2 regions of the Adlercreutzia sp. CNCM I-6207 genome follow, and region 1 is predicted to be linked to the other one. Evidence: riboswitches for the same ligand, from Rfam matches in the RefSeq annotation. Region 1 holds a riboswitch; the other holds the start of a gene.

Region 1 (15,635 bases):
TGGAAGGCCAGCCGGAGATGGTGCGCGAGATCCTGCACGAGGGCAACCGCCGTGCCAACGAGATCGCCAACACCACCTTGGACGAGGTGCGCGAGGCCATGGGCATGGTGTACTAGCCGCCGCGGGCAAGCTTATCGATACCGCGCGACCACGGCGTCCCCTTAGCGGAGGGGGCGCCGTTTTTCTATACGGAGTCCTCCAGATCCATCTGCATGAGCTGGACGCTCTCGCGCATGCGCTGGGCATGGGCGCGCGAGAGTCGGTCGTCCTCGTAGGCGCTCTGGATCTGCTCCAGCTCGAAGGTGTAGGCCTTGCGCTTGATGTCCTCGGTGCGATCGCCGGCCTTGATGACGGAGGTCACCGTGGGCCGCGCGTCGTGCAGCGCCGCCACCGAGCGCTGGTACTCCACGAGCACCGCCGCCGCGTCCTCGGTGGGCACCTGGCTTGAGGCGACGGCCGCTTCCAAATGCTCCACGGCATAGGTGCGCGTGGCCGTCTGCAGCCAGCGCATCTCCTCGGTCTGCTCGGCCAGCTCCGTGTTGCCCGGCAGCTCGCGCAGCACCGCGCGCACGCCGCGGTGCCACAGCGCCCGGAAGCGGCCGTTCCAACGCTTCAACGTGCCGTGCCCCTTGCCGTGCTGCAGAAGCTGCATAGCCTGCTCGAGGCGCCCCATGTAGCGGTAGGCCACCACGCCGGAAACGACGCCGCGCTCCATCAGCTCCATGGCGCGCTCATACTCCCACATAAGGGCCTGAACGCGCAGCTCGACATTCATCTCGCTCTCGATGCCGCTGTTGGCCTTGATGCGCGCGAGGCGGTCGTTGTAGGAGCGAATGACCGCCCGGGTCTCCGCGCGGTTCTCCCGGGTCTGCTGGGCCGCGAGCATCTCGATGACCTCGCGCATGATGTCCATGGTGGTGGCGGCGTCCTGGTCGATGCGGTGCAGCTCCTCCTCCCCCTTGTCGCGGGCCGGCGCCAGAAGCGGCACGACGAACGTGGCCAGAAGCAGCGTGCACACGATGACGCCGCAGGCGAGGAAGATCAGCAGCTCGCGCTGGGGAAAGGGCACGTTGGGCGGCCCGTAAACAGCATAGGTGGGAATGGAGAACATGATGGAGAGCGTGATGGTGCCCTTGGCTCCGCAAAACGTCGTGATGAGCGCGCTGCGCAGATCGCCTTTCCCGAAGCGGCGCTTCTCGTCGCGGCGCACATGGTAGAGATCCATGGCAAGCACCCACAGAAATCGCGTGGCCAGAAGCACGAAGGTGAGCCCGAAGACGAGCAGGATGAGCGTGGAGTTCGTGATGCGCACGTTCTCCCACGTATCCTGCATGGCCAAGGGAAGCTGGGTTCCCAGAAGCACGAACACGATGCCGTTCAGGGCATAGGTGAGCACGTGCCACACGCTGCCCGAGACGATGTTCATGCGCGAGACCGAAGGGCCGATGACCCCCTTGGGGGACGTGACGTTGATGAGCCCGGCCACCACCACGGCGATGACGCCGGACACATGGCACACATCGGCCACCAGGTAGATGAGGAAGGGAATGAGCACTTCGAAGAGCACATGGAAGTTCGTGTTCTCCACGCCGATGGAGCGGGCGCGCTTGACGACCCAATTGCCGAGCAGCCCCAGGAGAATGCCGAGCAGCAGGCCGCCGACGAATTCCACGAGGAAGTCGACCCCGGCGTCAACCAGGGAGAACGACCCGGTGACCACGGCGGCAATGGCGAATTGGAAGGACACGATACCCGAGGCGTCGTTCAAGAGCAGCTCGCCCTTCAACATGGAGGCCTGGCGCTTCGGGATGTCCACCTGCTTCGAAAGCGACGAGACCGCCACGGCGTCGGTGGGGCCCAAGGCCGCGCCCAGGGCGAAGGCCGCCGCCAGCGGAATGGAGGGCACGAACGCGTTCAGCAGGAAGCCGATGACGAGCGTCGTGGCCACCACGAGGCCTATGGCCAGGGAGAGCACGGGCTTGCGCTCGCGCCAGAGCGCCTGCTTGTCGGCGTGCTTCGCCTCGTCGTAGAGCAAAGGCGCGATGAACATGACGAGGAACAGCTCCGGGTCGAGCGTCACCTCCACCTCGCCGCCGGCCACAACGGCAATGAGGAGCCCGATGACGATCTGGATGAGCGGAAGCGAGACGCGCGGGATAATCTGGTCGATGAGCGAGGACGCCAAGACGGCGACGAGCAGGAGCAGACCGAGGGTCAGCGCTTCCACAACTGCATCTCCTTTTGGGTGTCGGCAATGGGCGAATAAGATATTTTAGAGCATGGCGGCCTATTGGGAAAGGCGCACGCGGAAGTTGCGGCCGCTCTTCTCCAGCTCGTAATCTCCCACCGAGGCCATGTACTGGCGCATCTGGGAATAGCCGAGGTCGCGCACCTTGAAGTCCTTGAACTTGGCACGCAGGGCGTCGGTGATGGTGGAGAGCATGATGCCCTCGGCGCCAGCGCCGGCCACCAGCTCGCGGATGTAGCCGGCCGGGGTGTCGCCCGCGGGCTTCTTCTTGCGAGCCGGCGCCTTCTGGGGGACCTCCTTCTTGACCGTGTTCTTCTTCGCGGCAGTCTTCTTGGCGGTCTCCTTCTTCGCGGCAGTCTTCTTGGCGGCCGGGTTCTCCTCCGCCTTCGACTTGGCCGCCTGGCGGCGCCGCGTCGGCTTTTCCGTCTCCGCGGGCTTCTCGGCCTCCGTCGGTTCCTTCGTCTCGCGCGCCTTCGCCTCTTCGGTGGCATCGGCTTTCTTCGTCTGGCGGGTCTTGCGCTCGGCGCGGGCGCGGCGGCCGGGCCGCACGTCCTTCTGAGCCTCCGGTGCCACAGGTTCTGTCTCCGGCGCTGCCTCCACGACCACTTCGACGGCCTCGGACGCCGGCACCTCCACCGCCACTTCGGTGGAGACATCCGACTGCTCCGCTTCGCCCTCGGGCAACGCCGCGGCGGCCTGGCGGCCCTCCGACAAACGCCCCACGGCCTTCGTCGCAACCCGGCGCGTACCGCGATGGCTGCGCGAGCGGCGATTCGGCTTCTCGGGCTTCTCCATCTCGGACTTCTCCATCTCGGGCTTCTCGGCCTCGGCCGAGGACGCCTCAGTCGCGGCCGCCTCTCCATCGAGCTCAGAGGCGACGTCGGCAGCCTCTTCTGCCTTAGCGACCTTCGCGGCCTTCGCGGCCTTCTCGGGCTTCCCCGCACGCTCGGGCTTCTCCGCCTTCTCGGGGCGCTCCTCGCCCTCGGCGAGTTCCACGGTGACCGAACTGTGGTCTTTGGTGATGCGCACCCGCGTGAACTCCTCGAGCAGCTTCGAGAGCAGGTTCGTGCCGTAGCTGCGCACGTCGAAATCGGGGTAGCGCTTCTGCAGGCGGCTGCCGATCTCGCCCAAGCCAGTGGCCTTGCCGTTGTTCTGGTTGTCGGTGATGATGTCCACCACGGCCTGCTCCACGGAGTCCTTCGGCACCGCGTTGCTGCCGCCGCCCTTCTCGTTGCGCTTGTTCTGCACGAGCAGCTCGAGCGTGGTGAACACGTCGCAGGCGCGCCGGAAGGGCGTGGGGGTCTTCTTCTCCCCCATGCCGATGACCATGCGCCCGCTCTCGCGCAAACGGCTGGCCAGGCGCGTGAAGTCCGAGTCGCTGGACACGAGGCAGAAGCCATCGACGTTGTCGGTGTAGAGGATGTCCATGGCGTCGATGATCATGGCGGAATCCGTGGCGTTCTTGCCCTGGGTGTAGCCGAACTGCTGGATGGGCGTGATGGAGTTCTCCAGCAGCGCGTCCTTCCATTTCGCGTGCAGGGTGAGCGTCCAGTCGCCGTAGATGCGCTTGATAGTGACGGTGCCATACTTCGACAGCTCGTTCAAGATCGGCTTCAAGTAGCGCGCCGACACGTTGTCCGCGTCGATGAGCAGCGCGAAGCGGCGGTCGGACGACTCAGTGGTTGTCTTTGATTCCATGGGAGGTAAATTCCTTGCTTGAGATAAGGGGCCTTTGTCACTCAGTATGGCACACTTCGGCCTAAAATGCTGCACCTATCTTGGACTCAGGTCAAGCCGTAACGTTGAGAAGCGCCTTTCCTCCCGAGAATACGGGAAGTCGTGGGATAGGGGCAGCCGAGGCAACAAAAAAGCCAGCGACGATAAGCCGCTGGCCTAGCATTTCGGTGGTGCACCATGAAGGACTCGAACCTTCGACCTTGGGATTAAGAGTCCCCTGCTCTACCAACTAAGCTAATGGTGCACTTGGTTCCTGCGCAAAGCGCTTGAATATTCTAGGCGAAGCTTTTCAGAATTGCAAGCCCTAAATTTTCAAGCGCGCTGGGGTGGATGATGGGACTCGAACCCACGATCTCCAGAGCCACAATCTGGCGCCTTAGCCAACTAGGCCACACCCACCATTTCGCGCAAGGCAGAATTATAGGCAACAGAGAGCCTGGGTGCAAGAGTTATTTTTCCTATGCCGCTCCCCGCGCCATGGGCGCCGCTCCCGTCGCCGCTGCCGGCACCACTCCCGTCGCCCGTTGATTCGTCTCGCCACCGTCCGACCGTTTCCGAGCACCCCGGCGCCGACGAGCACGCAGCGGCGCGCTTTAGCAGGCCGCCAAGTCCTTCACCACTTCCCCGCCGAGAATGAGGCCGGCTACGGAGGGGACGAAGGCAACCGAGCCGGGTGCCGGACGCGTACCGTCCTTCACAGCCATGTCGTCATCCGCGGGAACGAGCGGCGGCTCAGTGGAGTAGACCACCTTCAACGACGGAATGCCTCGCCGCCGCAGCTCGCGACGCATGACGCGGGCAAGCGGATCGACCGAGGTCTCGTAGATGTCCGCCACCCGAAACGCCGTCGGATCGAGTTTGTTGCCCGCGCCCATGGACGACACAATGGGCACACCTGCCGCAAAGGCAGCTTCCACCAGAGCGATCTTCGCGCTCACCGTGTCCACCGCGTCAATCACATAATCGAAGGCCGCGAAATCGAACTGGTCAGCCGTCTCGGGAAGGAAGAAGCACTGGCAAGGACGCACGATGCACGACGGATTGATAGAGGCCACGCGCTCGGCCGCCACCTGCGTCTTTGGACGCCCGATAGCGCCCATCGTGGCGATAATCTGCCGGTTGAGGTTCGTGGGATCCACCGTGTCGGAGTCGACGAGATCGAGCGCCCCCACCCCGCTGCGAGCCAGCGCCTCCACCGCATAGCCGCCCACTCCGCCAATGCCGAACACGGCCACCCGAGCCGCCGCCAAGCGGTCGAGACCATCTCGCCCCAGCAGCAGCCGCGTCCGCGCGAAAAGGTCATTCACGAGAGCACTCCCATCTTCCCTAAAGAGCGTCGAGTGTCGGGCACGGGCGCTCTTGCAAAAAGTTTCGCAAAAATGGTCACAAAATCGACTTTTGAACTCTTCGTGAACCGCAAACCCGTCATTTTCAGCAGTGAAACGCGGAAAAGAGGCGTTAAACTAACAAAATAGGGTTCAGAATCGAAGATAGAGAGTTCAAAACTCGATTTTGTGACCATATTATCGCAGTTTTTTGTCGGGAAGGCGCTTGCGGCCCCGATTAGGAGAAGACGATGTCCCAACAATCCTCGCAGCACAAAAATTTGACCCCCGCCATCGGTATCGCTCTAGCATTCTTGCTCTCGATGAGCTCTTTGGCCGGATGCAGTGCCTCGATGGCAGCTGATGAGGCGCCGACCGATAAGTCGACCCCTGAGCTCGCGAGCACAGGGGCGCCCGACGACTCACAAGAGCCGCAGGCCACTCCCCCAGAGGACGCAAACCAGCAGAATGCTGAAGCTGCTAGCGAAAACCGATCCGCAACCGACGATGGCGCCCTTTCCTACCGCGACATCCCCGCCTTCGATGGCAATCCCTACGTCTACGTGAACGACGGCGAGCCGGTGTTCACCGACGAGCAGCGCGCGGCCGAGCCCGGGTATGAGCGTTACGGCGAGCTGGACGAGTTAGGCCGCTGCACCGCCGCCTTCGCCGTCGCGGGCCCCGAGACCCAGCCCACGGAGAAGCGCGGTTCCATCGGCGAGGTGCGCCCCTCCGGCTGGCAGATGGCCAAGTACGATTTCGTGGAGGGCAAGTACCTGTTCAATCGCTGCCATCTTCTGGGCTACCAGCTCACGGGCGAGAACGCCAATACGCAAAACCTCATCACCGGCACGCGCTATTTGAACGTCCAGGGCATGCTGCCCTTCGAAAACGCCGTGGCCGACTATGTGGATGCCACGGGCAACCACGTGCTCATGGCCGTGGCGCCCGTCTTCGAGGGAAGCGAGCTGGTGGCCCGCGGCGTGCACATGATGGCGGAGTCCGTGGAAGACGGCGGCGAGGGCGTGGCCTTCAACGTCTTCTGCTACAACGTGCAGCCGGGAGTGGTCATCGACTACGGCACGGGCGAATCGATGCTCGAGGAGGACGCCACTCCCCTGCCCGACGTGTCGGGAGCCGAAAGCGCGCCCGATACCGCAAGCGAAGGCGCAGGTGCCGGCGAAGCGTCCGAGAAGGGCGCGACGGGCTCCGACGAGGGCAAGGGCGTCGCCGAGTACGTGCTGAACACAAACTCGAGGAAGTTCCACCTGCCGAGCTGCTCGTCGGTCGGCCAGATGAGCCCCAAGAACCGCGAGGACGTCGAGGACACCCGCGAGAACCTCATCGCCAACGGCTACGACCCCTGCAAGCGCTGCAACCCGTAGGACTTCGATGGAGTCTCCAAATGTGTGCTAGAATAGCCAACGCACTTACGGGGCTGTAGCTCAACGGTGGAGCAGGGGACTCATAATCCCTTGGTTCTCGGTTCGAATCCGGGCGGCCCTACCAAAAACAGACATGCGCCTGTCGGATATTTCCGGCGGGCGCATTTGCTATACGACGCTATCTTTCAAACGCGGCGAGCTTTTGTGCGATTAGCCTGGGAAGCTCTTCCGCGCATTCGGCGATGGCGTCTGCGCCTTCGCACTCCCCTGGCTCGCCAAATCCGTAGGCGCAGGCCACGAAGGGAATGTCGTTGCGCAGGGCCACCTCGCGATCGTGGAATCGGTCCCCTACCATAATATGGGGCAACGGATAGAAAGAAGCCACCTCGCGGTAGATCTGCCATTTGGGAATCCAGTCGAAGTCTTGGGCACAGTGAAGCCCTTCAATCCATCGGCCAAGGCCGAACTCCCGCATGTGATCCTCGCCGTAGGAGCGCCAGCAGTTCGACAGCAGCACCATGGTCGCCCCTCGGGAAGCTACCTCATCGAGGGCCTCCTCAACGCCGGGGAACAGCCGGGCCCGGCCTTCCTTTCGCAAACGCTCCATCTCGTCTCGCACCCGCAGCGAGGCCTCGCGCCACACGGGCTCGGGAAGATGCGGGGCGAAGGTGGTCCACATCTCCTCGGTCGTCCAGCCGAGCCAACATGCAATGTCGGCGTCAGCGTAGGTGCGCCGCTCGAGCCAGCCCTCCTTCGAAAGCCATGCGCAGGCCGCGCGAAAAGCCGGTCCGTAGAGCGCCATCGTATCGTGCAGCGTGCCATCGTAGTCGAAGAACACCGTGCCTCGTCGATCGCCCATTCGCCTCTCCTTTCCCAGGGCGCGCGTCAGCTAGCCCTCGATCTCGCGCAGCAGGTTCACCATCTCGATGGCCGACGTGGCGCAATCGAAGCCCTTGTTTCCCGCCTTGGTGCCCGCCCTCTCGATGGCCTGCTCGATGGTGTCCGTGGTGACGACGCCGAACATCACCGGCACATCCGATGCCAGCGCCACCTGCGCGATGCCCTTGGCAACCTCGTTGCAAACCAAATCGTAGTGGGACGTAGCGCCGCGAATGACCGCTCCCAGGCAGATCACGGCATCGTAGTGCCCGCTTCGGGCCATGCGCTGCGCCACAAGCGGTTCCTCGAAGGCACCGGGCACCCAAGCTATGTCCACATCCTCCTCGCGAACATTATGGCGCAGAAGCCCGTCCATGGCCCCGGCGATCAGCTTGCTCGTTATGAACTCATTGAAGCGGGAGGCCACAATGCCCACCTTGACGTTCTCGGATACCAGTTTTCCCTCAAATACGGTCATGATCTTGCCTTTCTCTCAATTCCTTTCGAGTTTCCAAATTTTCGAATTTTCCGTCTGTTACGCCACCTGGGGCTGCGGCTCCTCCGCCTTGAGCATATGGCCCATCTTCTCCCGCTTGGTCTTCAGGTAGAAGCCGTCGTGGGCTGTAGGTGCGATCTGGATCGGCACCCGCTCAGCAATGACCAGGCCGAAATCCTCCAATTGATACACCTTGTCGGGGTTGTTCGTGAGCAGGCGCATGGTCTTCACTCCGAGGCTCTGCAGAATTTGGGCTCCGATATAGTATTCCCGCAGATCGCCGGCAAACCCCAGCGCCTCGTTTGCCTGCAGCGTGTCGAGGCCCTGCTCCTGCAGCTCGTAGGCGCGCATCTTGTTCACGAGCCCGATGCCGCGGCCCTCCTGGCGCATGTACAGCACCACACCGCGGCCGGCCGCTTCCACCTGGGCCATGGCCGCCGCAAATTGCGCGCCGCAGTCGCAGCGCTGCGAGCCGAACACGTCTCCGGTCAGGCATTCGGAATGCACGCGCACCAGCACGTCCTCGCCGTTGCCGATCGCTCCCTTAACGAGGGCGATATGGTGCTCGCCGTTCAAGCGGTTGACGAAGGTCTTGGCGCGGAACTCGCCGTATTCCGTGGGCATGAACACGTCGGCCACCTGTTCCACGTGCACTTCGTGCTTCTTGCGATAGTCCTGCAGCGCCTTGATGGACACGAACGTCAGGCCATGCCGCCTTGCCAGCTCGATCAGCTGCGGCGTGCGCATCATCGTGCCGTCATCGGCCATGATCTCGCAGCACAGCCCGCACGGCTCAAGGCCGGCCAGCCGGCACAGATCCACCGTTGCCTCAGTGTGCCCATTGCGCTCCAGCACGCCGAGGGGCTTCGCCATAAGGGGAAACATGTGGCCCGGCCGGCGAAAGTCGCTGGGCGACGAGGTGGGATCCACCACTTTGCGCGCCGTAAGGCCGCGCTCGGCCGCCGAGATGCCCGTTGTCGTGTCCGCATGATCCACCGACACGGTGAATGCCGTCTCGTGGTTGTCGGTGTTGTCGGTGACCATCTGGGGGAAGCGCAGGCGGCGGCACAGCTCTGCGCTCATAGGCATGCAGATGAGCCCCTTTCCCACGCTCGCCATGAAGTTCACGTTCTCCGTCGTCGCGAATTGCGCGGCGCAGATGAGATCGCCCTCGTTCTCGCGATCGGGGTCGTCGGTCACCAGGATGACCTTTCCCGCGCGCAGGTCCCCCAAGGCCTGTTCAATGGTGTCGAATTGGAAGTCGTTCATGATGCTTCTCTTTCTCTGATAGCCTTGCCGTGCAGATGCGAGCCTAAAACCCATGGGCCGCAAGAAAATCCCGCGTGAGACCCGGTGACGACGGACTCGCCTTCGGACTGCCGCCACCCTTTCCCCAAAGCTCGTCCTTCCCGGGCGATGCGCGCGGCAGCAGACGCTCCACGTACTTGCCGATGACATCGTTCTCCATGTTGACCTTATCGCCGACGCCCTTGGAGGCGAGGGTTGTCTGCTCCCGCGTGTGCGGAATGACCGAAACCGTGAAAGAAGCGTCCGAGACGCTTGCCACCGTCAGGCTGATGCCGTCGAGGGCAACCGAGCCCTTCTCGACGACCAGACGCAGGAGGGAGGGCGCCGCCTCTATCTCGTACCACACGGCGTTCGCCTCCTGGCGCACCGAGGCAATCGTGCCCATACCGTCGATATGGCCCGATACGATATGGCCCCCGAAGCGCCCGTCGGCCACCAGAGCGCGCTCCAGATTGACGGGGCTCCCCGCGCGGAGCATTCCCAGATTCGATCGCCGCAGGGTCTCGGGCATGACATCTGCCGTGAAAGAGCCGCCGTCGAAGTCCGTCACCGTCAGACACACACCATTGACTGCGATAGAGTCGCCCAGTCGCACATCGCCCAAAACCCGCTTGGCGGCAATGCGTAGCACGCCGTCTTTGGAGCCGCCGCGCAGGAAACGCACGCGTCCCACTTCCTCTACGATACCGGTGAACATGGCTGAAGCCTCCCTTCCAGCAGCACGTCGCCTCCCATCATCTGCAGGGACACCTCGGAAAGGACGGGCGCATCCGCCGGATCCCCCACCCCGCGCCCCGCCACGGGGCCCAAAGCTTCTAAGCCGCCGAAAATCTTGGGCGCAATGTAGGCTTGGACGCGATCGACCAAACCTTCGTCGAAAAGGCTGCCGAGAAGCGTCGGCCCCCCTTCCACGATCAGGGAGTCCAGAGAGAAGCGCTGCCAGAGCAGCTCCATGAGAATGCGAGGGTCAACGCGACCTTCTCTCGCAGGCACCGCAACCACCGCGCATCCGCGCTCGGCCAGAGCGTTGCGGCGAGCCAGCAGCGCGCCCTCGGCCACGGCCACTATCACGGGCGCCTCGCTTGCCGTGCGAACCAGTTGGGATTCCAGGGGAAGGCGCGCGGCGGCATCGACCACGACGCGCGCCGGCTGGGAGACCTCGCGTCCATCGAGGCGGCACGTCAGCAGAGGATCGTCGGCGAGCGCCGTGCCGATGCCCACCATGACCCCGGCATGGCGGTGGCGGTCCTCATGAACGCGGCGACGCGCCGCCTCTCCGGTCACCCAGCGAGAAAGCCCCTCCCGCGTGGCCACCTTCCCGTCCAAGGTCATGGCGTATTTGGCTATCACCAGGGGACGGCGCTGCTCCATGGCGTGCAGGAACGGTTCGTTGACAGCGCGGCACGATGGCTCCAAGACCCCCACGGCCACTTCGATGCCGGCCCGCCGCAGAGCCTCGTTGCCCCTGCCCGCCACAAGAGGGTTGGGATCGAGCACGCCCACGACCACGCGCGCAATGCCGGCCTCGATAAGCGCCTCGGTGCACGGCGGCGTCTTGCCCGTATGGCAGCAGGGCTCCAAGGTGACATAGGCCGTGGCACCGGCCGGCGACTCGCTGCAAGCCGCAAGCGCCTCCCGCTCGGCATGGGGGCCGCCGAAACGGTGGTGCCAGCCCTCGCCGATGATACGGCCGTCTCGCACAATGACGGCGCCGACAAGGGGGTTGGGGCTCGTCCATCCCGCTCCGCGCCGGGCCAGCTCAACGGCTCGGGCCATGAAGCGCTCATCAGCCTCAGCGGGCAGCGAGCCGTCGGCATCCGCTGATTGCGCACCCACTTCCGACGATCGCACGCCCCCTCGCGCCCCATCGGGGACGCTGCGCCCTCCGTCCATCATGCCTCCTTTCACAAAGACACCTCAGGACAGGGGGGCGCCCGCATTGCAAAGGGCCCTGAAACACGAGGTTCCAGGGCCCTTGAGCATACGCGCGCACGCTGAAGATCTTCTTCCATCCAGACTGTACTGTCGGTCTCGGAATTTCACCGAGTCAGCCCTAAGGCTCGCGGACTTTACCGCCGGTCGGGAATCTCACCCTGCCCTGAAGATGCTATGTAGTTGTTCGACGGGAAGGATATTACGGCCGTTCTTCCCGATAGTCAATTACTCAAATTATTTCAAATGGGTGAAAGCACAAAATCCGATGGCTACATCTTCACCGGAGCCGACACGCCCAGCAGGTTCAGGCTCAAGGCCAGCACGATGCGGGTGGCGTCGCACAGGGCCAAACGCGCCGTCTGCACGTCGGCGTCGTCGGTGAGCACGTGGCAGTTGGTGTAGAACTGGTGGAACAGCGACGCCAGGTCCTGCGCGTAGTGGGTCAGGCGGAACGGCGCGCGGTCGCGGGCCGCCAGGGCGATGAGGTTGCCGAAGTCGGCCATCTTGCGCATGAGCGCCAGCTCGGAGGGATGGGTGAGCGGCGTCAGGTCGCAATCCTCGGGAATGATCTTCTCGGCGAGCTCGCCCATCGTCATCTCCCCCGCCTCGACGGCGGCGGCGTCGGCCTCATCGGCCGCCTTGCGCAGGATGGAGCAGATGCGCGCGTGGGCGTACTGCACGTAGTACACCGGGTTGGAGGCGTCCTTCTTCTTCGCCACCTCGATATCGAAGTCGATGGGCTGGTCAGCCGAGCGGGAGAGCATGAGGTAGCGGGTGGCATCCACGCCCACCTCGTCGATGAGCTCCTCGAAGGTGACCATCTCGCCGGTGCGCTTGGACATGCGCACGGCCTTGCCATCGCGGAACAGGTTCACGAGCTGCCCCAGCTGCACCTCGAGCGCCCCGGGCCAGCCCCAAGCCTCGAGCATGCACTCGCAGCGCTTGATGTAGCCGTGGTGGTCGGCGCCCCACAGATCGATAAGGTGGTCGAAGCCGCGCATCATCTTGTCGTAGTGGTAGGCCACGTCGCTCATGAAGTAGGTGGCCTCGCCGTCGCCCTTGATGAGCACGCGATCCTTGTCGTCGCCCAGATCCGTCGAGCGGAACCAAAGGGCGCCGTCCTTCTCGTAGAGGTAGCCCTTCTCGCGCATGGCGTCCAGGGAGCGGGACACGGCGCTCTCGCCGTTCTCGTCCTCCACGTACAGCGAGCGCTCGGAGAACCACTTGTCGAAGGTGGTGCCGAAGTTGGCCAGCACCTCGCGCTGGTTCTTGAGCGTCATGTCGTAGGCCATCTCGCGGAAGGCCTCGACGCGCTCCTCATCGGAGACGTTCAGCCACTTGTCGCCGTCCTGGTCGATGATGTCCTGGGCGATGTCCTTCACGTAGGCTCCGCCGTAGCACGCCTCGGGCATCTCAACATCGCGGCCGAGCAGCTGCTGGTAACGCACGTTCACGGAGTTGCCAAACACATCCATCTGGTTGCCGTGGTCGTTGATGTAGTACTCCTCGTACACGTCGTAGCCGCCGTGGCGCATGACGCGCGCCATGGCATCACCCAAGGACGCCCAACGGCCATGGCCCACGTGGAAGGGGCCGGTGGGGTTGGCGGACACGTACTCGAGGTTCACGTAGCGCTCACCCTCGGGAATGGTGCCGCGACCGAAGTTGTCGCCCTCCTCGCGCACCTCGCGCACCACGCCCTGCAGCACGGCATCGGACAGGCGGATGTTGATGAAGCCGGGGCCGGCGATCTCCACGGAGGCGATCATGTCGTTTGCGGGAATGTGATCCACGATGATCTGGGCGATCTCGCGGGGGTTCTTGTGAGCGAGCTTCGCGGTGCGCATGGCGACGGTGCTCGCCCAGTTGCCGTTGGCCTCGTCGCGGGGTCGCTCAAGAGCTGCCTGCGGGGCCTCCGCCAGCTCAAGTGAGCCGTCGGCACGGGCCGCGTCGATCGCGGCGTCGATGATTGCTTCGAGGGATTCGCGAATTTCCATTGGTCTAACTTCCTCTTCTGTACGTCTTCAGTACGTCGGCGTTACCACGCGCGCGGGCTGTGCCGTACCCAATCGCGCCTATAAGCGGCCATAATAGCATGAACGACCCGAGAAAAACAGGAGCGCCCGAGCACTGTGCCCGGGCGCTCCCGCTAACGGTTCCGCAGGTCAGAACTGTGCAAGTGCACAAGTTCGCGCGCTTGCCCTGGATGCTACGACAGGATCACCATGGCCGCCGTGAGGATCACGATGCAGACCACGCCGAGGACCACGAACAGCTTGGCGCCGAACTTGAGCCACGTGGAGTACTCCACCTTGGCGAGGGCCAAACCGCCCATGATGGCGCCGGAGGTCGGCGTGAACAGGTTCACAAGGCCGTTGCCGGCGGAGTAGATCATGACCATGGTCTCGACCGAGAAGTTCAGCTGGTGGGCCAGGCCGCCCAGAATCGGGATGGAGACCGTCGCCATGCCGGAGGAGGACGGGATCAGGAAGGACAGGACGATGTAGAGCAGGAACGACAGCGGCGCGAAGATGATCGCCGACATGCCCGTCAGCGCCGCGGCGGCGTTGTTCAGGATCCACATGTCAAGGCCCGTCTTGGCCATGAGCACGGTGATGGAGCGGGCCAGCGCGATGATGAGCACGACCGACATCATGTCAGCGGCGCCGTTGATGAACGCCTTCACGAAGCGGCTCTCCGACACGCCGCCGATGACGCCGATGATAAGCGCCATGAGCAGGAACCACGTGGAGGCCTCGTCGAAGTACCAGCTACCCAGCGGCACGCCGGTCAGGAAGCTCGACCAGGCCGGGGTGACCTCCTCCTCGGCAACGGAGGTGGCCTCAACCGGAGCGGCAAGCGTCGTCGTGGTGCCGTTCGCCTCGTCGTAGGCGCTCACAAGCTCCTCGCCGGTCACGGTGGTCGTCACTTCCTGGGTGGTGGCGCCGGCATCGAAGATGGTGACGCCGAGGTCGGCCCAGGGAATGAACGAGACGATCATGATGACGAAGGTGAGCGCGAACACGATGAGCGACCACTTCTGGCGGCCGGACATCTTCGGCGTCGCGGCGGCGTCATCGTCGGCGGCCTCGGTCTCGGACTCCTTCATGCCCCACTCGTTCATCATGTCCTGCTGCTCCTGCAGCGACAGGAAGGTGGAGCCCTTGTCGGCCTTCACCTTCTTGGCGTAGCGCATCACGAAGACGATGGCGATGGCGAGCGACACGAGCCAAATGATCACGCCGAGCGCGATGATGATGCCCTGGTTCACGGACACGCCGATGCCGTTCAAAGCGTCGACGGCCACGCCGACGGCGAACGGGTTCACGGTGGAGCCCATGACGCCGACGCCGGCGCCGAGCAGCACCACGGCCGCGCCGGTCAGGCTGTCGAAGCCGGCGGCCACCATGGTGGCGGCGAGCAGCAGGTAGAAGGGCACCGTCTCCTCGCACATGCCGTAGGTGGTGCCGCCGATGGAGAAGATCGCCATCAAAATCGGGATGAGCACGAGCTCGTTGCCCTTCAGCTTGTGCACGAGGGCCGCGATGCCGGCGTCAAGGGCGCCGGTCTCGGTGACGATGCCCAGAAAGCCGCCCAGGATCATGACGAACAGGCACACGCCGATGGCGTCCTGGAAGCCGAACACGGGCGCGGTGAGCACCTGGGAAAGCGTCGCGCCCTGGACGCCCTCGACGCCCGACGCGGACATGACAACAGTGACAATCGCCAGAACCACCAAGATGATGAGCAAGATGGTGAACGAGGACAGAGGCGCCCTCTTTTTCTTGCCTTTCTCTGCAGCTGCCATGGTTATCCCTCCTTAATCGAATGACTGACAAAACACGGGGGCCGTGCGGTTCCCCTCCCGACTCCGCACGGCCCCGAGGTGTCGAACTATGTGCCAGCTACCGTAGCGGTACGAAAGCTACTGCAGCGTGGCGTACATGACGGCCTTGATGGTGTGCATGCGGTTCTCGGCCTCGTCGAAGACCTTCGACTGCTTCGACTCGAACACGTCGTCCTCCACTTCCATCTCCGTCACGCCGAAGCGCTTCGCGATGTCGGCGCCGGTGGTGGTGTTGGTGTCGTGGAAGGCCGGCAGGCAGTGCAGGAAGATGGCCGTCGGCTTCGCCATGGCCATGATCTCCTTGGTCACGCGATAGGGCTGCAGCTGCTCGATGCGCTGCTGCCACACCTCGTCGGGCTCGCCCATGGACACCCACACGTCGGTGTAGATGACGTCGGCGTCCGTAGCGGCTTCCTTCACGTCCTCGGTGCACTTCACGGTGCAGCCGTTCTCGGCGGCGATGCCCTCGCAGGTC
Region 2 (15,635 bases), on a different contig from region 1:
CGCCGAAGAAGGCCACGGCCACGTAGATCACCTGGTACGGCTTGATGCCCTTGGGGCCGAACAGATAGGCCACGCAACGATTGCCGTAATAGGACCAGCCGAGGATGGTGGAGTATGCGAACGCGCACATGCCGAGCACGAGCACCGGCGTCCCGAACACGGGGATCTCGGCGAAGGCGGCACTGGCCAAGGCCGCCCCGGTGAAGATGGAGGGGTTGGCCAGGATGTCCGCGCCGATCTCCGGGTGCACGATCATGGTGGACACGAGTACGAGCCCCGTGAGCAGGCAGATGACGCCCGTGGACCAAAACGCACCGGTCATGGAGATGAGCGCCTGGTCGGCGGGGTTCTTCGTCTTGGCCGCCGCCGCCACAATGGGGGCGGTGCCCAGTCCCGACTCGTTGGAGAACAGGCCGCGCGCGCAACCGAACTGCAGGGCCATCACCATGCCGGAACCCACCGCGCCGCCGAAAGCCGCCTTCGGGGTGAAGGCACATTCCAGAATAAGCCCGACGGCCTCGCCGAGCACCGGGGCGTTCATGCCCATGATGACCAGACAACCGAGCGCGTAAGCGCCGGCCATGATGGGCACGAGCCACTCGCACACCCGCGCGATAGAGTTCACGCCGCCGAAGATAACGGCCGCCACGGCCACGACGATCACAACGCCCACGGCCACGGCCGGAATGGCGGGCACCGACGAGGTGACGATGCCGGAGATGGCCGCCGCCTGCACCGCCGAGCCAGTCCCGATGGTGGCGATGACGGCGAAGGCGGCGAAGGACACGGCACCCAGCGTCGCCCACCACGGCACGCTGCCGTCCGGCCGCGCGAAGGCGCGCTTCCACACGAACATGGCGCCGCCCAGCATGGCGCCAGTTTTGTCGCGAACGCGGTACTTCACGGCCGCGTAGGTCTCGACGTACTTGGTGGCGATGCCGAACAGTCCCGCGATCCACATCCAGAAGATGGCGCCGGGGCCGCCGGCGAGGAGCGCCGTGGCCACGCCGACGATGGAGCCGGTGCCGATGGTGGCGGCGAGTGCCGTGGCCAGCGCCCCGAAGCTGGAGATGTCGCCCTTGCCCGACGGATCACGGCGCACCGACATGCGGATAGCCTGGGGCAACTTGCGCTGGATGAACCCCGTGCGGAACGTCAGGTAGATGTGCGTGCCGAGCAACAGCGCGATCATCGCCGGGCCCCACACGACAGAATCGATAGTTGTGAGAAGTTCAATCATGGGTGCGATTGTACTGCATCGAGGGGCCTTCCGCGCGCAATGCGCCGAATGTCAACAAAGTGATGGGCGGGACCTCTACAACTCGATGGGGTTCCAGGAGCCGTCGATGTCGCAGAGCCACGCCTCGGCGTCGTCGATGGTAAAGAAGGTGAGGCGCGGATCAGCCGCATCATCCCAGTCCTCGCCGAGGGCGACCATGTGCTTGAAGCCCTCCTCGCGGACCTCCGCGCTGGCGCGGTCTTCCAAGTTCGCGCGGCCCCGCAGGATGACCCAGCCGCGGCCGGGCTTCCAGGCGGTCAGCTCCACGCGGGGATTGGCCTGCATTTCGCGGTAGCAGTCCTTGGTGGTGGCGGTGCAGAACTGGATCTCGCCGTCCTGCAGCGCGGCGAAGCTGAAGGGGCGCACGTGGGGCTGGGCGCCCTCCGGGGTATCCTCCACCGTGGCGAGGTACCAGGCGGGGACGCTGGTGAGGTAGTCGACGATGAGCTCGTTTCCGGTCATTTCGGGGTCCTTTCTCGGGAATGTGGCTTGTCCGCGTGGGGCTGGAGGCGGTGGTGCCGTGTTCAAACAGCATTCAATGGCATTGCTCGATGAGGGCCATATCGTTCTCCTCTTGCCATTGAATGAACTGCGCGCGGCACCACCGCCTCCAGCCCCACGCTACTCAACTCAAAACGAAAGCGGAATGTAGTTGGTGGTGATGACGGCGGCGATCATCAGGAGGAGGGCGGCGGTGCCCACGGCGTCGCGCCAAGTGAGGCGCAGAGGTTCCAGGCGCGTGGTGCCGACGCCGCCATGGTAGCAGCGGGCCTCCATGGCGGCGCTCAGGGTCTCGGCATGGCGGAAAGCGCTCGTGAACAGCGGGATGAGCAGAGCCGTGAGCGACTGGATGCCGCCGCGGAAGGGATTCGCGTTGAAGTGGGCGCCGCGACTTTTCTGGGCGCGGTAGATGATGCCGAGCTCCGTCATGAACTGAGGCAGGAAGCGCAGCGCGATGCCGAGGATCATGCCCAGCTCGTGGGCGGGAACGCCGATGCGCGAAAGCGGCGCCATCAGACGCTCGAAGGCCGCCGTGATGTCGAGGGTCGTGGTCGTCAGGGTGAGCAGGCTCATCCCCATGAGCAGAAGCAGCAGGCGGCAGCCGATGAAGACGGCCGACTGCAGGCCCTTCTCGCTGATGCAGATGATGCCGAACTCGAAGTACACATGACCGCCCTGGACGAAGAGCACGTTCAGGAGCGCCGTCAGCACCACGAGCACGAGCAGAGGGCCGATGGCGCGGATGGCCTGGAGCAGCGGGATGCGGCTCGCCGCGTAGAAGCCCACGATGAACAGGGCCGCCACCGCGAGCGAGAGGGGCGTCGCCGCGCAGAACACCGCCGCCATGAGCACGAAGGACAGGATGAACTTCACCCGGGGATCCATAGCGTGGACGAGCGAGTCCTCGGGCCAGTACTGGCCGATGATGGCGCGATCAGGCATCGCCATCACCGCCTCTCAGCTGGGCGGCGATGTCGGCGGCCAGGGTGCGCTCGTCGTAGAGGTCGCGCCCCAGCGTAAAGCCGGCCTCGCGCAGGGAGGCGGCGAAGGCCTCCGGCGCCGGCGCCCCCAGGCCCACGGCCTTCAGCTCCGCCGCATCGGCGAACACCTCGGCCGGCGTGCCCAGGCGGAACAGGCGCCCCTCGGACAGCACGAGGATGCGGTCGCTTAGCGCCGCCAAGTCCTCCATGGAGTGAGACACCATGACGATGGTGCGGCCGCCGGCGTGCAGCTCGCGGATGAGCCCCAGGAACTCCTCGCGGGAGAGCGGGTCCAGGCCGGCCACCGGCTCGTCGAGCACAAGCACCTCCGGCTCCATGGCGAGCACGCCGGCGAAGGCCACGCGGCGCTGCTGGCCGCCGGACAGGTCGAAGGGGCTGCGCTCGGAAAGCTCGTCGAAGGACAGCCCCACCAAGGCCAGGCCCTCCCGCACGCGGCGGTCGACCTCCTCGGTGCCAAGCCCCATGTTGCGCGGTCCGAAGGCCACGTCGTCGTAGACGGTGTTGGCGAACAGCTGGTTCTCGGGATACTGGAACACGAGTCCCACCTGGCGGCGCACTTCGGTGGCGACGCCCTTCTCCGCCAAGTCGCGCCCATCGGCTAGCACGCGGCCGCACGTGGGATGCACGAGTCCGTTCATATGCTGGATGAGCGTGGACTTGCCGCTCCCGGTGTGCCCGGCGATGCCGAAGAACTCCCCTTGCTCCACCGTGAAGGTCACATCGCGCAGGGCCCACACGGCATCGGGCGCGTTGCCCCAATCGGCCTGGCGGACGGCGTCTTTCTTGCGACGGCCGCGCTTCTTTTTCGCCTCGCCGCCCTCGTAGGAGTAGCTCACATCTTCGAACGCAAGGCGCATAGCTCCTCCTTCAGGGCGTCGTCGGTGATGCAGGTGGAAACGGGAACGCCCGCGGCCTGCAGCTCGAGCGAGAGCCGGCAGGCGAAGGGCACTTCCAGGGAAAGCGCGCGCAGCTCGTCGGCGCGCACGAGCACCTCTTCCGGGGCGCCGTCCATACGCACCTCGCCGCCGTCGAGCACCACCACGCGGTCGGCTGCGGCCGCCTCCTCCATGAAGTGGGTGATCATCACGACGGTCATGCCGCGCTCGTGCAGCTCGCGCACGACGCGCATGAGCCCGGCGCGCCCGCGCGGGTCGAGCATGGCCGTGGCCTCGTCCAGAATGAGGATGGCCGGATCCATGGCGAGCACCCCGGCGATGGCCACGCGCTGCTTCTGACCGCCCGAGAGCGCATTGGTCTCGTGGGCCTCGAAGCCCTGCAGGCCCACCTCGGCAAGCGCCCGGGTCACCCGATCGCGCAGCTCGGGGTTCGGGATGCCGAGGTTCTCCGGGCCGAAGGCGACGTCGTTCTCGATGAGGCTCGCCACCAGCTGGTCGTCGGGGTTCTGGAAGACCAGCCCCGCGTTGGAACGGATGAAGTAGGTCTGCTCCGCGTCGCGGGTGTCGCAGCCGAACACGATCACCTCGCCCTCGTCGGGCAGAAGCAGCGCGTTGATGTGCTTGGCCAGAGTGGACTTCCCCGAACCGTTGCCGCCGAGCAGGCACAGAAACTGCCCCTGGGGCACCGTCAGGTTCAGGTGCCGGAAGACGAAGGCCTCCCCATCGTAGGTGAAGGCGGCATCGCGGAAGTCGACGAAGACATCGGTGCTCATTAGCGGCCCTTAACCTGGTCTTTCTTCGGGGTGATGAGGTTCGAGATCGCCTTGTAGACGATAAGCGTCAGAATGGCGTTCAAAAGGCCCTTCAGCAGGTTGAACGGGATGAGGATGGGCACGATCATGGCCACGACGGCATCCAGCGGCACGCCGAGCCAGGCCGGGGTGACCACGAGGTTGCCGAGCACGGCCATGACGACGGCGAACACGATGCCGAGCAGAAGGCCGATGATGGCGCCCTTCAGGGTGTGGATCTTCTTGTACACGAGCGCCGAGGGCAGGATGAAGCCGATGACCACGAGCAGGTTCATGAGGGCGCCGGTGAAGTCGGCGAAGAGGATGCCGTGGGCCACCACCGAGATGATGCCGCAGGCGAGGCCGGCCGCCGGACCGTAGGCGAAGCCGCAGACCGCCGCGGGCATGATGGAGGCGTCGTAGGACAGCCACGCCACGCCGGGCAGAAGCGGGAACTCGACGAAGGACAAGAGCACCGAGATGGCGCACAGAAGCGCGATGGTCACGAGCACGCGGGTAGACCAGCGGTTCGTGTTCGCCATGGTCTTCTGGGCCGTGGGCGCCTTGGCGGGGCGCACGGTGGAGGAACCGACAGCGGGGTGAGTCGTGGGTTTGTTGGCCATGATGGACCTTCTTTCTCTTCGCGAGGCGTATCTTCCGGAGCCGCTTCCCCTCGCAAAAAGAAAACGAGCCCGTATGAATTCCTTTCATACAGGCTTCCATGATGTCGCGCTTCCGTTTGCGTTGGCCCCATCGGCCGGGGCGCCGGAAGCGCGAGCGTCTGCCTCTTCCATCCGGACTGTAACCGTTGGCCCCGGAATTTCACCGGGTCAGCCTGCGCTCTCGCACAGGGTCGCGGGCTTGCCGGCGCGCGCAGGCGCCGTGCTTACCGCCAGTGAGGATTTCCACCTCGCCCTGAAACAGAATTCACGGGGCACATTGTAGGCGACGCGAGCCGCGTGCGCAACCCCCAGGACCATCGGATGCGCGCAGCCGTCGATAGCCGCCGCCGATGCCTCGGGGTGCCGCTTAGCGGCGACGGGGGTAGAGGACGTAGCCGCGGCCGATCTCGGCACGCGCCCCCGCGACCGCCTCATCCCTCACGGGGCTGAAGCGGTCGTGGGGGCAGATGTCCATTTGGAAGGCGTCGCCGACGGCGCCCGAGGCGAGCACCTTCTCGGTGGGGCCCTGGGCCAGAACCCTCCCCTTCTGCATCACCACGAGGTAATCGGAGTAGCGAAGCGCCAGGTCCAGATCGTGGATGACCATGGCGACGGTCTTGCCCTCGCGTCGGTTCAGGTCGCGCACGAGGGCCATGAGGTCGTGGCAGGCGCTGATATCCAGATAGGTGGTGGGCTCGTCCAGCACGATGAGGTCGGTGTCCTGGGCGAGTGTGCGGGCCACATGGGCACGCTGACGCTCGCCGCCAGAAAGCTGGTGCAGGTCATGATTGCGGAAGACCGCGACCCCGGCCCGTTCCATGGCGGCTTCCACGGCCGCGCGATCGGTCGGCCCGAGTCGGCCGCCCCACCCCAGGTGCGGATGGCGGCCGCAGGCCACCAGAGCCTCCACGGTCATGGGAGGCACGCGGGAGGTCTGGGCCAGCACGGCCATCAGATGCGCCCGTTCGCGCGAGGTCAAGGAAGCAGTATCGCGGCCAGCCACCTCCACCCGTCCCGCCGCGGGGCGCAGAAGGCCGGCAGCCAGCTTCACCAGCGTCGATTTCCCGCAGCCGTTGGGGCCGACGATGCTCGTCACCGCGCCGGCGGGAATGGCGGCGGAAAGCCCCTCCATGAAGGGGGCGCCCGCCCTGTAGGAGAACGAGAGGTCCTCGTAGCGGATGGCGCACTCCGACGCGCGCGCCTTAGCGTCGGCGAGACGCGCGCACGACGTCCTCTCGCCCTGAATGGCACGCTCAGTCAAGGCCGCCTCCTTTGTTCTTCAGGATGAGGTAGATGAAGAAGGGGCCGCCGATGAAGGCGAGCAGAATGCCCACGGGCAGCTCGTAGGGGGCGAACAGCACCCGGGCCAGAAGGTCGCATCCCACGACGAAGGCCGCGCCGGCCAAGGCGGACGCCGGCACCACCCAGCGGTTGTCGTGGCCCACGAAGAAGCGCATGAGATGCGGCACCACCAGCCCCACAAATCCGATGAGGCCCGCGAAGCTCACGGCCGCGCCGGCGAGCACGGCGGCCACGGCGAGCATCCCCAGGCGCACGGCGCGCACGTTCACGCCCAGGCTGTGGGCCGCCTCGTCGCCGAGCGAGAGGATGTTCAGCTTCGCCGCGCCCGCCAGCGCCGCCGCCAGGCCCACGGCGATGTAGGCGGCCGGCCACGCCAGATCGCGCATAAGGACCCCGGACAGGCCGCCCACGAGGAAGGTGGACGAGCCGATGTAGGCGTCCGGGTCAACAATGAGGATGGTGTTCATGCCGGCGCCGAACACGGTGGTGATGGCGATGCCGGCGAGCACCACGGTAAGGCGACTGAGTCCCGTGCCCAGCGACAGCGCGAAGATGATGAGCGCCGTCGCGAGCGCCCCGGCGAAGGCCGCCAGCGGCGTGAGCCACAGCGCCCCGGGAACGAGCGAGGCGGCCAGCAGCACGGCAAGCCCCGCACCGGAGTTCACGCCGATGACGTTGGGACTCGCCAGCGGATTGTCCAGGCACGCCTGGATAAGCGCGCCGGAGCAGGCCAGGGCCGCCCCGGCCAGAAGGGCCGCCAGTACCCGGGGCACGCGAACGTTCTCAAGGATGTTGCGGGCCGTGGCGGAAACGTCGCCGCCGAAAAGCCACGTCGCCAGCTCCGGCAGGCTCACCGAGGAGGCGCCGAGCATGAGCGCCGCCGCCGTGACCGCCGCAAGAAAGACGGCGGTCGCGGCAACGACGACGATGTTGCGGGAGACAGAACCCATGGCGCGAGACATCCCCCGTCGCTAGTTCTGCCCGTAGAGGTTATCGAAGAGCCCCTGGTAGGCCGCATCCCACTGGGCGTTGGGCTTTGCGAGGTACAGCGTCGGGTCCAAGGTGATGTAGCGGCCGTTCTGCACGGCGGAAAGCGAGCCCCACGCCGGGTTGGCCGCCGTGGCCTCCTCGAGGTTGCGCATAGCCGCCTCGGTGTCGTTGCCCATGGGAATGACGAAGATGAAGTCGGGATCCATCTCGATGACCGCTTCCAGGCTGAAATCTTTCAGGAGGCTTTTGTTCTCGTCGGCGAGGTTGTTCACGCCGAGGTCGGCCAGCATGGCCCCGGTCTGGGTGCCGGAGCTCTGCACGCGGGTGCCACCGGAGAAGGTGGTGAGCAAAAGCGCCGTCGGCGGGTTCTCGGCCGGCACCGCGCCCACAACGGCGTCGATGGCCGCGGCCACCTTCGCCACGTTCTGATCGTAAAGATCCGCACGCCCGGTGATGTCGGTGAAGGTGCGCATGAGGCGCTCGTAGTCGTCGAAGATGGTCACCTCGAAGTAGGCCACGGGAATGCCCGCGCCCACAAGCGCGTCGCGCAGGTCGACCTGGCTGGAGTCGCCGCCGCGGCCGCCGGTACCGCTCGTCATGATGACGAAATCGGGGTTAAGCGCCATGATGGCCTCGAGATTCACCGCCGTGAAGTCCCCTACCGTGGCCACATCCGGGCTCTCGATGGTCCAGCCGGCCGCCGTGAGCGCATCGTCGGAGACGCCCACGAGCGTGCCCCCGGCCAGCTCCCAGGCGTTCGCGAAACTGCCCATGCATGCCACGACCCGCTGGGGGTTGTCCACGGTGACCTCGTTTCCCATATCGTCGGTGAAGGTGACGGGGCCGGGCACCGTTGCTTCCGCTGCGGGAGCCTCGGGGGCCTGTTGCTCCTGCTGGGTCGCATCGGCCGCCGAGGCCTCGCCTTCCTGCTGGCCGCATCCGGCCAACACCAACGCCAACACCGCCGCAGCAGCGCACAGGACGATTTTCTTCATGCTAGCTCTCCTCAGTATCGTTGAGTTTCTGACCATGAGCGCAGTAGTCGTCTTGGGCCAGGATGTCGCCGTCGTGGTAGTAGGCGGCGCGGGCGCGGCAGCCGCCGCAGCCGTCCTTGTAGTCGCACGTCCCGCAGGCGCCGGAGTAGGCCTGGGTGCGTAGGCGCTCGAACACCGGGCTCGTCTTCCAAATCTCGTCGAAGGGCTGCACACGCACGTCGCCGGCTTCCTCGGCCATGTAGGCGCAAGGACGCACGATCCCCTCGCTGCCCACGACGCAGTAGGTGAGCCCCGCCAAGCAGCCGCGGGTAAAGCGGGTTTCCACGCCCAGCTGCTTTGCCACGCGGGTGAACTGCGGCGCGCAGGTGGGCTTCACATCGATGGATACTTCCGCCGACTTCTCCATGATCTCGCGAAGGAGCGCCTCGTTTTCCAGCACTTCCAAACTCGTCTCCTGGATGTACTCGCCGCGGCCGACGGGAATTAGGAAGAAGATGTAGTGGGCCTGCGCGCCGATCTCTTCGGCGAAGTCGGTGATGGCGCACACCTCATCGCGGTTCCAATCGACCACGGTGGTGTGCAGCTGGAAGGGCAGGCCGGCGCGCTTGCAGGCCTCGATGCCGGCCAGGGTGAGGGCGTGGGCGTTCGGGAGGCCGCGGAACTTGTCGTGCTTGGTGGCATCCAGGCTGTCCACGGAGATGCCCATGGCGCAGGCGCCCGCCTCCTTCAAACGGCGCGCCACCTCATCGGTGATGAGCGTGCCGTTGCTGCCGAACACCGGGCGCAGGCCGCGGGAGGCCGCATGGGCCACCAGCTCGTAGATGTCGGGGCGCAAAAGCGGCTCGCCGCCGGAGAAGATCATGATCTTGAAGCCCGCGAGGGCAATCTCGTCGATCATCTTCTTCGCCTCGTCGGTGGAAAGCTCGCGCTCGGTGGCCTCCTCGGCGTCCTGGTAGCAGTGCACGCATTTCAGGTTGCATTGGTTCGTGGTCATCCACGATACGATCATGTCGGGGTCTCCTCTCCCTCGCATGGACGCGGCCGCAGGTTTGGCAGCAGGCTTGCCGCAGGGCCAACGGCGGGTTTGCCGCAGACTCGGCCGCAACGTGGCTCCAAGGATACCCAGAGCGCTTTTCGCGGGAATCGCCCGAACGGGTTAGGTTGGGAATGAGAGGGCCATCACGGCCAAAAGCGGGAAAATGCCGTGCAACCTATTCGCCCAACTCCAGGGCAAAAGCGCGAACCGCATCGGCGAAAAGGCGCTCGCGGGCGTCGTCGGCACCGAGACGCGCCCAGGGGGCGTCTCGCGTGATAGCGGCCAGGTCGGCGGCGGTATAGAGGAAGACGCCGTCGAGGGAGGCGATGCGGCGATCGACGAGCGAGCCGTCCGCGCTAGCATCGACGAGCAGCATCGGACGGCCCCGACGCAGGCGGACGACGCCCTTCATGAGCCGACGATCGAGCGCGGCGCTTTCCACGGCGCTTTCCGCCAAGACGATGTCGGCATCGACGAGCAGTGCCGAAAGCAGCTGAGGGTCGGCCATGGCCGCGTCGAACGCGCAGGCGGCGACGCCATGCTCCTCGTCGCCGAGCAGCTGGAAGCGTTCTACACCAGCACTGAGGAACGCACCGGCGAAGGCCAGCGATAAATCGCCCGGGCCGGCAACGAGCACGCATCGGCGCTCAAGGTGACCGAACACGCGCCGGGCCAGCTCCACGGCCGTCTCGGCCAGCGCCGCCGTCGAAGCGGAGGTGTCGGCCGCCGACAGAGCGCTCGACAGACGGGAGACCGCCGCCGCAAGCCGGGTCAGGTCGTCGCCCAGCGCGCCCGCCCGCCGTGCCTCCGACAGGGCACGCGCCCAGCATGCAGACAGCGCGTCCGGCGAACCCGGCGCCCCGAGGACCCCGCGCCCTCCCGGCTGCGCCAGATCCCCCGCAGCAAGCGAGTCGCCTTCCCGAAGAAGCGACGCCCCCGCCTGGGGCCCCTGAGCGAACTCGTCCAGACCGCACAAGGCGGCAAACAGGTGAGAGGCGGCATCGATCCCCTCGGCGAAATAGAGCGCGCCGGCCACTTCCCCATCGGCCACGGCACCGAGGAGCCCGGCGGCGATATCGTAGGCGTCGCAGCCCTCCTCCGCCACCGCGTACAGCTCCACGCGCGCGCCACTCGCCACGATGAGCCCCTCGGAGAGGCTCCGATGGGCCGACACCTCGGCCAGAAGCGCGCGCCGAGAAGCTCCGTCGGCGAGACGCTGGCTTATCGGCGAGAAGACGGCGCGACGCGGGTTCACGCCCGCAACGAACAAGCCCATGGCCCTACCCCGCCGACACCGCGACGAGCAGCACCGCCGCCGCAAGGCCGGCGATGGCGAGGGCATCGCGAGCCCGCGCCGACGCAGCCCAGGGCGCGAGGAACGACAAGGCGCAGAACACCGACCAGACGGCCGTCGTCGCCAGGGAGAGCGCCACACGCGGCACCAGATAGCCCAGATTGCCCTCGGTGCCGATTTGGGCCATGGCAGCATAGAGCGCCACCAGGTGCGTGAACCCGATGAGCATGGCGGCGATGAGCACCGCGAGGCCCACCAGCCCCGCCAAGCGCGAGATGAGGGCGAGCGTGTCCAGCGCCGGCGTGTTCAGCTCGAGCACCTTGGCGCTGCGGGCCGCCATGAGACGGCGCTGGTACCAATCGAGCGCCGCCGATATAGCCGAAGTGGCGAAACAGGCCAGGGCGACGAACACGAGCACGATATGGGGCACGAGGAGCGGCCAGTGGTAGAAGGCCATGTTGTCCGCGCCCGCGGGATCGAGGATGCGCAGCCACTGGGACACGAGAATGAGCAGCGCCACCACCGGCGCGGCGACAGTGGAGAAGGCGAGCCCGCGACGGGTGACGAGCAGTCCCGCCGCCGTCACCACGGCAAGCACCCACGAGGCCAGCATGACGATGTTGGGGCCGGACAGAAGCGTGCCTTCCGTGCTCACCGATTCCATGCCGATGACCGCGGAATGCGCCGCCACGGCAACCAGATAGACGCCCTTGGCCTCCCGCGCGGCCCGACGGTGATCGCGCCTGAGGCCGAACGCTCCCAAGGCGCTCGCCGCGCCGTAGAGCAGGATGCAGAGTATTTCGAAGACGAACAAGGTCACAAGCGCGCTTTCCTCCCCGCGAGAGAGTCCCAGTTTACCCGAGGCCGCCTCCCCCGCCATCCCCCGTTCGGGCTAATCAGCGGCGACGAAGCAGGCCAGTCTCAAAGCCGTAGGCGACGAGCGCCGCGCGGTTCGCGCGACCGCACTTCGCGGTCATATGGGACAGGTGCGCCTTCACCGTCTGCTCGGAGAGGGAGAGCCGGCCGGCGATCTCCTTGTTCGAGAGACCGCCGGCAATGTAGTAGAGGATCTGCTGCTCGCGCAAGGTGAACGCGGAGGCAGGATCGGCGACGAAGATCATCGAGCGTCCTTCGAACCGCGCCCTTAGGCGAAGTCGTACAGGTCCTTGGCGGCTTCCTGGAAGTCCGCGTAGGCCTCGGCTGCGATGACCTCGTCGTCCACCAGCTCGAAGGAGCAGGGCTGACCGTCCTCGTCGACCTCGGTCACTTCCAACACCACCACCTCGCCGGAAGACGTGGCCGGATGCTCGTCGTCCACCGGGAAGAAGAACCCGAACGAGCTCTCTCCCTTCAGCACGAGCCCGAGGAACTCCAGTTCCACCTGCTCGCCCTTCTCGTCGACGAGCGTAATGGTGATGCCCTCCTCGGTAGGCGGACAAAAGTTGGGGGCCGAACCTTCACGAACCATAATTACTGCGCCCTTCCGTGGCGGTGCTTCTTTTTCTTGTTGTTCACCGGCTTGGGTTTGGCGGCCGCCGCCACCGCTGCGGCATCGGGTGCCTCACCGGTCGCTTCCTTCTGCTCAGCTACGTAGGCCTCGGCGCGCGCGTTGGCCTCAAGGCGCGCCAGCGGCACCTGGGCGATGCCCGTGGAAGCGGAGTGGTCGAACTCGAACAGGCCCACTTCCGTGCCGTACTTCTTCTGCAGCTTCGCGAACTTCGGCTCGCGCGTCTTCCACAGGCAGTACAGGGGGCACGCGATGGCGATGGACGAGTACGAGCCGGCGATAAGACCGATGGCCATGGCGAACGCGAAGTCCTTCAGCGTCTCGCCGCCGAACAAGAGCATGGCGAACACCGGGATGAACGAGGTGAGCGTCGTGTTGATGGTGCGGATGAACACCTGGTTCATGGAGTGGTTGGCCATGGTCATGAAGGTGCAGCGGATGTCCTCGCCCTTCATGTTGTCGTTGATGCGGTGGAACACGACCACGGTGTCGTAGAGCGAGTAGCCGAGGATCGTGAGCAGCGCGGCGATGGTGTTCGGGTTCACTTCCCGGCCCACGAGCGCATAGATGCCCACCACCAAGATGAGATCGTGGAGCAGCGCGACGATGGCCATGACGCCCATCTTGTACTCGAAGCGGATGGCGATGTAGACGATGATGAGCAGGATGGACACGAGGAAAGCGATGAGCGAGCTCTGGATGACGCTTGCGCCCCAGTCCGGGCCGATGGTGGTCACTTCGAAGTCGCTCGAGGTCATGCCGAGGGCCTCGGCCACCTGGTTGGCATGAGCCGTGGCGTCCTCGGCCGAGGTGGTGGTGGTGCGCACGAGGAAGCCGGGCTCGCCGCCGGTCTCGGTGGTCTGGATGACGGCATCCGGCTCGCCGGCGTCGTTGAAGGCCTCGCGCATCTGCTCGATGGTGATGTCGCCGGTGCCGTGGAAGGCCACCGACGTGCCGCCGACGAACTCGATGCCAAAGTTCAGGCCGCGGAAGCCCACGATGGCAAGGCAGGCCACCATGGCCACGGCGGCCACGGTGAGGAACACCTTGCGGTAGCCGAGGAAGTTGATGTCGCGCTTGATGAAGCGGCCCTTGATCTTGCGCACAGCGGTGACGGCAACCGAGCCCGGCTCGCCCTCGCCCTCGGCGATGACGCGGGTCTCGGCGGCGTTCATCTGGGCGCCGGCCTCGGCCTCGGCCTCAGGCACGCCCTCGGCGGCGGCCAGCTCGGCGTAACCGCGCGACGCGTCGATGGAGTCCTTGATGCCCCAGAAGCCGGGGTGCCTCGCGATGACCTTCGGCGCCAGCAGGCGGATGAGCGGCGCCTTGAAGATGAGCATCATGGCGATGTCGCAGATGATGCCCAAGGCCAGCGTCATGCCGAAGCCCTTGACGGAGGCGGCGGCCAGGAAGAACAGGCACAGCGCCGACACCATGGTCACGAGGTCGGCGTCGATGGAGGTGAAGATGGCGTGCTTCACGCCGGTGATGGAGGCCGCCTTCACCGAGCGGCCCATGCGGATCTCCTCGCGGAAGCGCTCCACGGTGAGGATGGAGGAGTCCGCCGCCATGCCGATGGTCAGCACGATGCCGGCGATGCCCGCCAGCGACAGGCTGAACAGGTGGAAGGCGGAAAGGGCCGCCAGGATGCCGAGGTAAAGCACGGCGAACACGCCCATGGCCGCGGCGGTGATGATGCCGAGCCCCTTGTAGAAGAACAGCAGGTACAGCATGACAAGCGCCAGGCCGATAAGGGCCACGATGACGCCGGAGACGAGCGCGTCCTGGCCCAAGGTGGGGCCGACGACCTGGGACTGGGCGTACTCGAAGGACACCGGCAGCGAGCCGGACTCCAGGATGGTCTGCAGCGCCTTGGCATCTTCCAAAGAGTACTGGCCGGTGATGGACACCTCGCCGTTGGGGATTTCGGACTGCACGGCCGGGGCGGACTGCACCTCGCCGTCCAAGATGATGACGATCTTGCCGTGGTCGGCCACCAGATCGCGCGAGGCGTCGGCGAAGGCCTTGGCGCCCTGAGAGTTCAACGTGATGTTCACGCTGTAGTAGGTGCTGCCCTCGCTCTCGCGGCCGATGGTGACGTTGGTGATGTCGGCGCCGGTGACGATGGGCGTGTAGGTGCCCGGCTCCACGGCCATGTGCTGCACCTGGCCCGAGGGGAAGGCGTTGCCGAACTCGTCGGTCACCGTGCCCTCGCCGGAGGTCTGGCCGGAGTCGATGGCGTTGCGCACGTCCTCATCGGTGAACGAATCCAGGCGGGCGAACTCCAGCGAGCCGGTGCGCCCGATGGTGGCGAGCGCCTCCTCGGTGTCGGCCAGGCCGGGAATCTGCACGAGGATCTGGTCGTTCCCCTGCTCCTGCACCGTGGCCTCCGAGGCGCCCAGCGCGTTCACGCGGCTCTCGATGATGGCGCGGGACTTCTCCATGTCCTCGGGGGTGACCGGCTGGCCGTCCGTGGATTTCGCCGTGAGCACCACCGACAGGCCGCCTTGAATGTCGAGGCCCTGGTTGATCTTCTCGTTGGGCGGGGTGAACAGCACCACCGACACGACGATGAGCAGGGTGGTGAGGATGAGCAGCCACACGTTGCGGCGATCCGCCGTACGGGCCGGCTTCTTCTTGACGTTGCGTTCCAATGCCATGGGATGCGACCTTCTTCTTTCGCGTTCCTAGTTTCCCGCGCGTTCCTTAGTCCCGCGCGTTCCTTTTCTCTTGCGCGAAGAGCGCCCCAGCCTCCCCCGAAGCGGCGCTTTTGCGTTAACTTGCCTATTGTGCCATAAATGAACCGAAGGTCAAAGCCCTATTCCGACATCGCAACAACTTATGCGGCATAATCGGAAGCGCCTCGGGAGCCTCGGAGGCGCGCCCCAACGCCGCAACGCTCCTCCGTTCGGCGGCGAGCCTCCGCTGAGCGGGCGCGCCCTATCTCGCGCCCAAAAGCGCCACGAGCTCGCGGCGGTTCGCGACGCCGCACTTCTCGTAGATGTGGCTCATGTGCGCCTTGAAGGTGCCCTCGGCGATGAACAGCTCCTGCATGATGGCCGGGCCGTTCTTGCCCTGGGCCACCAGCGCCAGAATCTCGGTTTCCCGCGGGGTGAGGCGGGCGTGCTCGGCCAGCTCGGCCGCCCGCTCGTCGCGCCGCAGCTCTTCCGGGGTCTTCTCCACAAGGCCGCCCGCATCCAGGATGCGCACGCCCCAGCGGCTCGCCAGTTCCTTCTCGGACAGCAGGATGAGCGTGGCCGCCAACATCATGGCCACCACCGCAACCGCGATGACCGCGTCCTGGGCGCCGGCGTTCATGCCAGCGGCGGCCATGGCCTCGGCGACCCCCTTGCCCCAGATGACGAACACCTGCTCGGCGCC

The links. Region 1 has a riboswitch for FMN ahead of ribD (bifunctional diaminohydroxyphosphoribosylaminopyrimidine deaminase/5-amino-6-(5-phosphoribosylamino)uracil reductase RibD). Riboswitches for the same ligand answer to the same signal wherever they lie in the genome.
Region 2: another riboswitch for FMN. It lies ahead of ACW4QM_RS09505 (ECF transporter S component); the one in region 1 lies ahead of ribD (bifunctional diaminohydroxyphosphoribosylaminopyrimidine deaminase/5-amino-6-(5-phosphoribosylamino)uracil reductase RibD).

What each region holds. Positions count from the first base shown of each region.
Region 1 covers NZ_CDRVLZ010000020.1:2,582-18,216, reverse strand. The annotation lists gene trpS (tryptophan--tRNA ligase) at 1-116, shown strand, start outside; gene ACW4QM_RS09915 (Na+/H+ antiporter) at 185-2,227, opposite strand; gene ACW4QM_RS09910 (NYN domain-containing protein) at 2,288-3,946, opposite strand; tRNA gene ACW4QM_RS09905 (tRNA-Lys) at 4,154-4,229, opposite strand; tRNA gene ACW4QM_RS09900 (tRNA-His) at 4,308-4,384, opposite strand; gene ACW4QM_RS09895 (tRNA threonylcarbamoyladenosine dehydratase) at 4,579-5,292, opposite strand; gene ACW4QM_RS09890 (DNA/RNA non-specific endonuclease) at 5,664-6,695, shown strand; tRNA gene ACW4QM_RS09885 (tRNA-Ile) at 6,745-6,819, shown strand; gene ACW4QM_RS09880 (HAD family hydrolase) at 6,874-7,554, opposite strand; gene ribH (6,7-dimethyl-8-ribityllumazine synthase) at 7,585-8,052, opposite strand; gene ACW4QM_RS09870 (bifunctional 3,4-dihydroxy-2-butanone-4-phosphate synthase/GTP cyclohydrolase II) at 8,110-9,339, opposite strand; gene ACW4QM_RS09865 (riboflavin synthase) at 9,383-10,075, opposite strand; gene ribD (bifunctional diaminohydroxyphosphoribosylaminopyrimidine deaminase/5-amino-6-(5-phosphoribosylamino)uracil reductase RibD) at 10,057-11,274, opposite strand; FMN riboswitch at 11,375-11,488, opposite strand; gene argS (arginine--tRNA ligase) at 11,583-13,310, opposite strand; gene ACW4QM_RS09850 (YfcC family protein) at 13,523-15,121, opposite strand; gene argF (ornithine carbamoyltransferase) at 15,239-15,635, opposite strand, start outside.
Region 2 covers NZ_CDRVLZ010000018.1:15,593-31,227, reverse strand. The annotation lists gene ACW4QM_RS09530 (alanine/glycine:cation symporter family protein) at 1-1,240, opposite strand, end outside; gene ACW4QM_RS09525 (pyridoxamine 5'-phosphate oxidase family protein) at 1,316-1,741, opposite strand; gene ACW4QM_RS09520 (energy-coupling factor transporter transmembrane component T family protein) at 1,910-2,728, opposite strand; gene ACW4QM_RS09515 (energy-coupling factor transporter ATPase) at 2,715-3,638, opposite strand; gene ACW4QM_RS09510 (energy-coupling factor transporter ATPase) at 3,614-4,450, opposite strand; gene ACW4QM_RS09505 (ECF transporter S component) at 4,450-5,091, opposite strand; FMN riboswitch at 5,247-5,395, opposite strand; gene ACW4QM_RS09500 (ABC transporter ATP-binding protein) at 5,498-6,391, opposite strand; gene ACW4QM_RS09495 (FecCD family ABC transporter permease) at 6,384-7,382, opposite strand; gene ACW4QM_RS09490 (ABC transporter substrate-binding protein) at 7,404-8,417, opposite strand; gene nirJ2 (putative heme d1 biosynthesis radical SAM protein NirJ2) at 8,419-9,426, opposite strand; gene ACW4QM_RS09480 (hypothetical protein) at 9,629-10,729, opposite strand; gene ACW4QM_RS09475 (hypothetical protein) at 10,734-11,567, opposite strand; gene ACW4QM_RS09470 (response regulator transcription factor) at 11,644-11,868, opposite strand; gene ACW4QM_RS09465 (DUF1292 domain-containing protein) at 11,892-12,215, opposite strand; gene secD (protein translocase subunit SecD) at 12,218-14,914, opposite strand; gene ACW4QM_RS09455 (helix-turn-helix domain-containing protein) at 15,195-15,635, opposite strand, start outside.